Regions from separate parts of the Ensifer sp. 1H6 genome, predicted to be linked through region 1. Evidence: riboswitches for the same ligand, from Rfam matches in the RefSeq annotation. Region 1 holds a riboswitch; each other region holds the start of a gene.
The links. A riboswitch is a leader RNA that binds a small molecule or an ion and turns the genes downstream of it on or off. The one in region 1 is predicted to bind thiamine pyrophosphate.
Positions count from the first base shown of each region.

Region 2: linked by a shared signal. The riboswitch ahead of thiO (glycine oxidase ThiO) and the one ahead of thiC (phosphomethylpyrimidine synthase ThiC) in region 1 are both predicted to bind thiamine pyrophosphate.
Region 3: linked by a shared signal. The riboswitch ahead of BKP54_RS21370 (ABC transporter permease) and the one ahead of thiC (phosphomethylpyrimidine synthase ThiC) in region 1 are both predicted to bind thiamine pyrophosphate.

Region 1 is NZ_MOAI01000009.1:166,295-169,552, reverse strand. It holds gene BKP54_RS13230 (sigma-54 dependent transcriptional regulator) at 1-1,068, shown strand, start outside; TPP riboswitch at 1,246-1,377, shown strand; partial or broken gene thiC (phosphomethylpyrimidine synthase ThiC) at 1,472-3,258, shown strand, end outside.
Region 2 is NZ_MOAI01000031.1:51,620-54,877, forward strand. It holds TPP riboswitch at 911-1,042, shown strand; gene thiO (glycine oxidase ThiO) at 1,265-2,260, shown strand; gene thiS (sulfur carrier protein ThiS) at 2,250-2,447, shown strand; gene BKP54_RS28100 (thiazole synthase) at 2,450-3,223, shown strand; gene BKP54_RS28105 (thiamine phosphate synthase) at 3,220-3,258, shown strand, end outside.
Region 3 is NZ_MOAI01000019.1:8,601-11,858, reverse strand. It holds gene rfbD (dTDP-4-dehydrorhamnose reductase) at 1-5, shown strand, start outside; partial or broken gene BKP54_RS35665 (transposase) at 257-393, shown strand; TPP riboswitch at 810-912, shown strand; gene BKP54_RS21370 (ABC transporter permease) at 1,054-1,797, shown strand; gene BKP54_RS21365 (ABC transporter substrate-binding protein) at 1,835-2,779, shown strand; gene BKP54_RS21360 (hydroxyethylthiazole kinase) at 2,776-3,258, shown strand, end outside.

The sequences.
Region 1 (3,258 bases):
GATTTCATCCCGAAACCCTTTGCCGCCGACCGTCTGGTGCAGAGCGCACGCCGCGCCTTGGAAAAACGCCGGCTGGTGATGGAAAACCGCGCGCTGAAACGCGCAGCCGAAGTCGCCGGTGAGAGCCTGCCGCTGATTGGCCAGACACCGGTCATGGAACGGCTGCGCCAGACCTTGCGGCATATCGCCGACACCGACGTGGATGTGCTTGTTGCCGGCGAAACCGGCAGCGGCAAGGAGGTGGTGGCGACGCTGCTGCACAATTGGAGCCGGCGCCGCAACGGCAACTTCGTGGCGCTGAACTGCGGCGCACTGCCGGAAACGGTAATCGAGAGCGAGCTTTTCGGCCACGAGCCCGGCGCCTTCACCGGTGCACTGAAGAAGCGCGTCGGCCGTATCGAGCATGCGAGCGGCGGCACGCTTTTCCTCGATGAGATCGAGGCGATGCCGCCGGCAACGCAGGTCAAGATGCTGCGAGTGCTTGAAGCCCGTGAGATCACGCCGCTTGGCACCAATATCGTGCGCCCCGTCGATATTCGGGTCATCGCCGCGGCCAAGATCGACCTCGGCGACCCGGCCCAGCGGGGCGATTTTCGCGAGGATCTCTATTTCCGGCTGAACGTCGTCACCCTGTCGATCCCGCCGCTGCGCGAACGCCGGGACGATATCCCCCTTCTCTTCTCGCATTTCCTGACGCGGGCAGCCGAGCGTTTCAAGCGCGACGTGCCGACGCTTTCGCTGGCCGTCAGCCACTATCTGAGGTCTCATTCCTGGCCGGGCAATGTGCGCGAGCTCTCGCACTTCGCCGAGCGCGTCGCCCTTGGCGTCGAAGGTTCGCTCGGCCAACCGATTGCCGCCGCGCCGACCAGTGCCGGCCTGCCCGAGCGGATCGAGCGCTACGAGGCGGAAATTCTGAAAGAAGCGCTGCGGGCGCAGCACGGCGACGTCAAGGCGACGATCGAAGCGCTCGGCATTCCGCGCAAGACCTTCTATGACAAGCTGCAGCGGCACGGCATCAACCGTGCGGATTATGCCGATCGCCGGGGATCAGAGAAGTCCGGCCGCTAGCGCATTTCCAGGAAAAGTGCGGAGCGGTTTTCCGTCAGGAAATGCGTAAAAACGAAAAGAACGAGCGTGCCCGCGGCTTCGTCTCATCCGGAAACGCTCTACCGGGCAATCAACAGGCCTGACACGCAACCTTCGGATTAACGCTTGACGGCGCATCCGGATCGATGGCTATCTCTAGGCATTCACCAGGGGGGTCCCGTCAAGGGGCTGAGATACTGCTGGGCGGATCGGCTTTGCCGACCGAGGCGCAGTGACCCGTTGAACCTGATCCAGTTCATACTGGCGTAGGGACGGTGCAGACATTGACGCCACGATTCCGTCATTCGCGCGGAATTTCAGGCAAACATGTCTTTTCCTTCCGGCTTCAGAACTGGGTCTCCAACCGCAAACTTGGAGCCTCATCATGAATATTGCCACCAAACCCGCAGAACTCTCGGTCACAAAAGGCCCGCTTCCCGCCTCGAAAAAGGTCTACAAGCCAGGCACGATCCATCCCGACATCCGCGTTCCCATGCGCGAAATCACCCTGCACCCGACGTCGGCGAGCCGCCGGTCACCGTCTACGACGCCTCCGGTCCCTACACCGTAGAAGATGCCAACATCCGCATCGAGGATGGATTGCCAAGACCGCGCCGCGACTGGATCATCGCTCGCGGCGATGTCGAAGCCTATGACGGGCGCGACGTGCGGCCGGAAGACAACGGCTTTGCCTCCGGCGACCGGCTGACGCCGACCTTTCCCCTCCGTCACGCGCCGCTGCGCGCAACCGGCCGGCGCGCGGTGACGCAGCTTGCCTATGCGCGGGCCGGCATCATCACGCCCGAGATGGAGTTCGTCGCCATCCGCGAGAACCTTGGCCGCGACGCTGCACGCGCCGCGCTACGCGACGGCGAAAGCTTTGGCGCCCATATCCCCGATCACGTCACGCCCGAATTCGTCCGCCAGGAGATTGCCAGCGGCCGCGCCGTGCTGCCGGCCAACATCAACCACCCAGAATCCGAACCGATGATCATCGGCCGGAATTTCCTGGTGAAGATCAATGCCAATATCGGCAACTCCGCCGTCACTTCGTCGATGGCCGAGGAAGTGGAGAAGATGGTCTGGGCCACTCGCTGGGGCGCCGATACGGTGATGGACCTTTCGACCGGCCGCAACATCCACAACATCCGCGAATGGATCATCCGCAACTCGCCCGTGCCGATCGGCACCGTGCCGCTCTACCAGGCGCTGGAAAAGGTCAACGGCATCGCCGAGGATCTCACATGGGAAGTCTATCGCGATACGCTGATCGAGCAGGCGGAACAGGGGGTCGATTACTTCACCATCCATGCCGGTGTCCGGCTGCACTATATCCCGCTGACCGTCGACCGGGTCACCGGCATCGTCTCGCGCGGCGGCTCGATCATGGCGAAATGGTGCCTGCACCACCACAAGGAGAGCTTTCTCTACGAGCACTTCGAAGAGATCTGCGACATCTGCCGCGCCTATGACGTCTCGTTTTCGCTCGGCGACGGCCTGCGTCCGGGCTCGATCGCCGATGCCAATGACGCGGCGCAATTTGCCGAACTGGAAACGCTGGGCGAGCTGACGAAGATCGCCTGGGCGAAAGACTGCCAGGTGATGATCGAGGGCCCCGGCCACGTGCCGATGCACAAGATCAAGGAAAACATGGACAAGCAGCTCGCTGTCTGTGGGGAGGCGCCGTTCTATACGCTTGGGCCCCTGACGACCGACATCGCCCCCGGCTACGACCACATCACCTCGGGCATCGGTGCCGCGATGATCGGCTGGTTCGGAACGGCCATGCTCTGCTATGTGACACCGAAGGAACATCTGGGGCTTCCCGACCGCAACGACGTCAAGGTGGGCGTCATCACCTACAAGATCGCGGCCCATGCCGCCGATCTCGCCAAGGGGCACCCGGCGGCCCGCACCCGCGACGACGCCCTGTCGCGCGCCCGCTTCGAGTTCCGCTGGGAGGACCAGTTCAACCTGTCGCTCGATCCGGAAACCGCCCGCTCCTTCCACGACGAAACCTTGCCGAAGGAGGCGCACAAGGTCGCGCATTTTTGCTCCATGTGCGGGCCGAAATTCTGCTCGATGCGGATCTCGCACGACATCCGCGCCGAGGCGCAGAAGGAAGGTTTTCAAGCGATGGCGGCCAAGTATCGTGAGGGTGGCGACCTCTAT
Region 2 (3,258 bases), on a different contig from region 1:
GAGTGACGCGCTGCCCCACTCTCGGCCCTCGACTGGGATCACACTACGCCAGGCATACTCCGGTCAGCGTGGCCGCGCAACGGCCACGCCGTCATCGAGATGCCCCAGAGACAGCTGAAAATATTCCGCATCCGAGGCCCGATCCGATATGCATGTGCTCGTTAATTCAGCGCCGGCGTCGGTCCCCAGACCTCGCGATAGAATCGGAAGTCGGCACGTTCATGTCCGTGCTGCGAGCAGCAGGCGACGGGACTTATCGAGACCAAACATGTCGCCATAGCGATCGAGCGCGACCATGACGGAGGTGAAGTTGCTTGCATTGACCGCCCTTTCGCGGCCGAGCGAATTTTCTGCACAGATATGGCGCCATTCGGATTCCTTTTTATTGGATGCTGGCCATTTTCCGACCGGGCTTGCACCGTGAACCACTCAAAACGGGGGACTCTCATGGCTCCAGGACGAGGAGAAATGGTCGAACTGCATGAACGCCGTGGCTCTCATCGCCTCGGGCGCGCCCGCGCAGGCGGACACGACGGTGTGCTTGGGAAATGTGTGTATTGTCACTTCCAGGGACGGCACCAACCATGAAAGGTCTCTGAGCGACATCAATGAAGAAGCGAGAAAGGAATCGCTTGAGAACATTCGAGACCATTGATTGTTGTGTGGCAGACGATGCCTCCACTTGCCTGAGAGCAAAACTCACGCTGCAGCGCCTTTTCTACTAAACGCATGCTCCTTGATGCCTTCCCGCCGCTAGACGAGCGCGAGGCCCGCCGCATTGATGCGCCGGCTCATGTTGCTCCTCTCGGCGCGATACGCGTTGAGTCTAAGGTATGTGGATGACGCTTTAGCCCCGTTGGGAATAAACTAACAACGCTTGACAAAGCACGGCATTGGCCGTTCAACTCGGTTCATTCACCAGGGGAGTCCCGACAAGGGGCTGAGATATTGCTGGGCGGATCGGCTCTTTCGACCGCAGCGCAATGACCCGTTGAACCTGATCCAGTTCATGCTGGCGTAGGGACGGTGGGAACGACGGCAGTTGCGACAGCTCCTTTGCGATCGCGTGGACGTGTCTCTATCTTTCCAGCGCCAAGATCTGGGTCTCCAAACGTCAAGGTTGGAGCCGACCAATGGTTTTTTCAGATGTCGTACACGAGCCAAACCGCGGACATAGACGGCAACATCGACGCCCGTTAGCGGTGCGGCGCATGGATGAATGGCCCTACAGCTCCGGCCAGGTAACAGCTCGAACGGCTGCCAAATGAGGCAGGTGCTGATCAACGGAGCGGGTGTCATCGGCCTTGTCACCGCATACGAACTGGCGCGACGCGGCATTGAGGTCGACGTCTTCGAACGTTCAAAACGGATTGGCGCCGGCGCATCCTGGTTTGCGGGCGGCATGCTGGCGCCCTGGTGTGAGCGCGAAAGTGCCGACGAGAAAGTCGAACGCGTCGGCGCGACAGCCATCGAGTGGTGGAAGACGGCGCTGCCCGACAAGGTCGTGCAAGAGGGGACACTTGTCGTCGCCGCCGCGCGCGATACACGCGAGCTCGATCGCTTCGCGGCGCGAACCAAAGGGCACAGATGGCTTGATGCAGACCAGATAGCCGAACTGGAACCCGATCTCGCCGGCCGTTTTTCTCGTGCACTCCACTTCCCGAGGGAAGCGCATCTCGATCCGAGAGAGGCGCTGCCTTCACTCCATGACACATTAATGGCCATGGGGGTGCGTTTTCATTTCGGCCAGGCGACCGATGCCACCGTCGATCGCCGTGTCGATTCGCATATTGACTGCACAGGCCCTGCCAGGCTCCCGGATGACGCGGCACTGCGGGGCGTGCGTGGCGAGATGCTCTATCTGCGCACCGGCGACATTCAACTGTCGCGTCCAGTGCGCTTCCTGCATCCTCGACACCCCATCTATGTCGTTCCACGCCGCCAGGGCGTCTTCATGGTCGGGGCAACAATGATAGAGAGCGAATTGTCCGGTCCTATCACTGCACGGTCGCTGATGGAGCTCTTAAACGCAGCCTACGCCCTGCACCCGGCCTTCGGCGAAGCGCAGATCACCGAAACCGGAACTGGCATTCGCCCCGCCTACCCCGACAATCTGCCAAGGATCACGAAAAGCGGTTCGATCTATTCCGTGAACGGTATGTATCGGCATGGTTTCCTGCTCTCGCCGGCTCTTGCGCACGACGTTGCCGAACTTCTGCTCAACCCGGACCACAGATCGGAGTTCTATGATGAACCTTAACGTCAATGGCGAAGAGCACGAGGTCGCCTGCTCGACGCTCGCCGAACTGATGGCTGCACTCGACTATGAAGGAAGCTGGCTGGCGACCGCTGTCAACGGCGAACTCGTTCACGCGGCCGACCGCGATCGATGGCGCTTAGGCGATCATGATCGCATCGAAATTCTCTCGCCGATGAAAGGTGGCTGAACATGCTGCAAGTCTACGACACGGAAATCACCTCTCGACTGCTTCTGGGAACAGCGGGCTATCCATCTCCAGCCGTGCTTTCGGACGCCGTGCGGGCTTCAGGGACACAAATCATCACGGTCTCGTTGAGGAGAGAGACGGCCGGCGGCAAAGCGGGAGGTGCGTTTTTCGAACTGATCCGCGAGCTCGGGACGAAAATACTGCCGAACACCGCCGGCTGCCACACCACCAAGGAGGCGGTGCTCACTGCCAAGATGGCGCGCGAGGTTTTCAAGACGAACTGGATCAAGCTCGAAGTGATCGGCAATCACGACACATTGCAGCCGGATGTGTTCTCGCTGGTCGAAGCCGCACGGATCCTTTCGAACGAAGGCTTCGAGGTCTTTCCCTATACAACCGACGATCTGGTTGTCGCCGAGCGCCTGCTGGAAGCTGGCTGCCGCGTGTTGATGCCCTGGTGCGCTCCGATCGGCAGTGCCATGGGGCCGCAAAATCCGTCCGCCTTGCGGTCGATGCGCGCGCATTTCCCGGACGTGCCTCTGATTGTCGATGCGGGCATCGGCCGCCCTTCGCATGCAACGACAGTGATGGAGCTCGGTTTCGATGCCGTGCTCCTGAATACCGCGGTGGCCGGCGCGGGAAATCCGGCCGTGATGGCATCGGGTTTTGCCAAGGCGATCGAGGCCGGTCGGCTGGCTTTTGAAGCCGGCATGCTCGAACCGCGAGACCTGGCAGTCCCCTCCACCCCGGTGATCGGAAAGGCAGTCTTCTCATGAAGCTCGATCCCTTCTACCTCATTGTCGACAGCGCG
Region 3 (3,258 bases), on a different contig from region 1:
GCTAGGACTCCATCTACGATCGATCCAGTCCACGCACTAGGGTTGCAGCCTCTACCGCGTCTAAGCAGCTTTGTGAAGTTCATCGATTTAGATCTGTCGTGAGATCTTTCGACACTTCGGGGGTAGGAATACTCAGATCGACTGTTGGAGCCGCGATGATCCCGGTTCCAAGCGGTGTGAAGGCCTGGGCTGGCGACCGCGATACCGACATGAAAAGCATGGCGGGGATCACCGAGACGCTGGAAGTGATTGCTACGGCCGCAATTGCCTCACCAACAATGCCGCCGAACGGCCGCTGTGCGGCTTTACCTCGGCAGGAAGTCATGGCTCTTCGCTGGCTCCGACCGTGGTGCCGATCGCGCAGCCTTCTTGGCGACGCTGATCATGACGGCCTTATACCGCGCGCGGCATAAGGCCGTCATGATCAGCGTCGAACTAAGCCGAGCACCTCTTCCAACCTTCCAACCTACCCGTTGAGACGCGCTTCTCTCGCCGTTTCGGTTGGAGACGTGTCATTGATACTCGGCATAGTTCTCGTGCTCGGATGGCAAGCCCGTGGTCTGAAGCAGAAGATGCGAGATTTACCGAAGAAGTCGCCCGCCTTGCCTACGATTTAAGGCAGGAAATCGCCCCCGATTTATGAAATCATCAACAAACATTGGCCCATCTATTGAATCCTGTTGAAGGAACGCAGCAGTACACATCAGCACGACTAGAGTAAAGCTGCTTGGATCGGGTACAACTACCTGTAGTTCTCGCCGGATGGATATAGTCCAGTTGACACCAATTGGGTTTCTCCCATAAACTCAAAGCATTCCGAGGGGAGCACTTCACAGTGCTGAGATGGCGGTGAGCCGGACCCTTGAACCTGATCCGGGTCATGCCGGCGTAGGAACGGGAAAAGAGCCAGTTTCGGCAAACTAATCGCGTCTTCGCTCTCACCTGGATCTCCGTGATGTTTTGTCTGGAGATCGATCGATGCTGTCTTTTGCCAAGTTGCCGCCGGATGGCGGGTTTGCGGTTTGCCCGGGTCGCTGCGTCGGCTGACCGGCGATGCGCGTGTCTTTCACATTTGTTCGTAGCCTTGTTGTGCTTGCTGTCCTCTGGCAAGGGGCGGTCGTCGTCTTTGCGCTGCCGCGCTATCTGTTACCAACACCGATCGAGGTACTGGCCGTCTTTGCGCGACAGCCAGAATTTCTGCTTGAGCAGAGCTTGGTGACGATCGTCGAAATGCTGGCCGGGCTCGCGGTAGGCACGGCGTTCGGCGTTGCGACGGCAATCGGGCTGGCGGCTTTTCCGCGGTTCGGAAAGCTCGTCTGGCCTTTTGTGCTCGTCCTTCAGGCCTTTCCCGTTTTCGTCATCGCACCTTTGCTGGTGCTGTGGTTCGGCTTCGGTATGGTTTCGAAGATCGTGATGGCGGCGATCATTATCTTCTTTCCCGTCGTTTCCGCATTCTCGGACGGTCTACGCCGTACCGACGCGCAGATCCTCGATGCCGTGGCGCTCACCAAGGCGAGCCACTGGCAGGCGCTGATGCTCGTGCGACTGCCGCTGGCATTGCCGGGGCTCGTCACGGGCCTGCGCGTGGCGGCTCCCTTGGCGCCGCTGGGCGCTGTCGTCGGCGAATGGGTCGGCGCCTCGGCCGGCCTCGGCTTCGTTATCGTCCAGGCAAATGCCCGCATGCAGACCGATGTCGTCTTCGCTGCGATGGCCATTCTTGCTGTGCTTGCCGTTGCCCTCAGGCTGCTCGTCGATGAGGCAACCCGTCCACTCGCGCACTGGGAGCGGGAAACCTGAATTTCTGAGATCAATTGGGAGAGTTCATAACATCATGATCCGCAAATCTCTGCTTTCCGCCAGCCTCGCGCTCGGCGTCGCCCTTTCAGCCGGTTCGGCAACTGCCGCTGAAAAACTGACGGTGATGCTGGAGTGGTTCGTCAATCCCGACCATGCGCCGATCGTTGTCGCCAAAGAACTCGGTCTGTTCGAAAAGGCTGGGCTCGAGGTCCAACTCGTACCACCCGCCGACCCATCAAGCGTTCCGCGTCTCGTCGCTGCGGGGCAGGCGGATATCGGCGTGCACTACCAGCCGAACCTTTACCTCGATCAAGCCGCGGGCCTGCCGCTTGTTCGCATTGGCACTCTGGTCGAGACGCCGCTCAACACCGTCACCGTCCTTGACGACGGTCCGATCCGGAGCCTTGCCGATCTGAAGGGCAAGAAGATCGGCTTTTCCGTCTCCGGTTTCGAGGATGCGATGCTCGGCCGAATGCTCGCCTCGGCCGGTCTCAAGAAAGAAGACGTCGAGCTCGTCAACGTCAACTTCGCCCTGTCTCCGTCGCTAATCGCCGGTAAAGTCGATGCAACGATCGGCGGCTTCCGGAATTTTGAACTGACGCAGATGCGTATCGAGGGGCATGAGGGCCGGTCCTTCTTCCCAGAAGAGCATGGCGTGCCTGTTTATGACGAGCTCGTGTTCGTCACCGACAAGGCAAAGGTTGCCGACAAGCGCTTGCCGCCCTTCCTCGCCGCGGTGGAGCAGGGGGCGATCTTTCTCACCAATCATCCGGATGAAGCCTGGAAGCTGTTTGTCAAGGCCTACCCGAACCTGGATGACGAACTCAACCGCAGCGCTTTCACGGACACGCTGCCGCGCTTCGCCAAAAGGCCGGCGGCGCTCGATCGCGGTCGATACGAGCGGTTTGGGGCGTTTCTCGCCGAAAGCGGGTTGATCGGCAAGGCACCTGCTGTCGACGATATCGCGGTGGAAATCCGATGACAGGTACATCGGACTTCGTCGAAAATGCTGCTGCATCGCTGACGCTTGTGCGGCAGCGCCGCCCCCGCGTGCATTGCCTGATGAACACGGTGGTGCAGAAGTTCGTAGCCGATGGGTTAGCGGCTCTGGGTGCGATCCCCTCGATGACATCCTCGCCGGAAGAGGTCGAGGCTTTTACCCGGCGAGCCGATGCGCTCGTCGTCAATCTTGGCACGCTTGATGACGAGCGGCGCGCGGCGATCCGTCTGGCAACCGCTGTCGCGCGCGATGCCGACAAGCCGTGGATCATCGATCCCGTACATTGCGACTATTCCCCGTCGCGGCTCGCCTTCGCCCGTGAACTCATCGCGTCCGAACCTTCCGTTGTTCGCGGCAACGCCAGCGAGATGGACCTTTTCGGGGAGGTCAATGGCGCGCTGAAGATCAAGACCGGGGCAGTCGATGAACTCACACTGGATCTACATACGATCCGGGTTGAG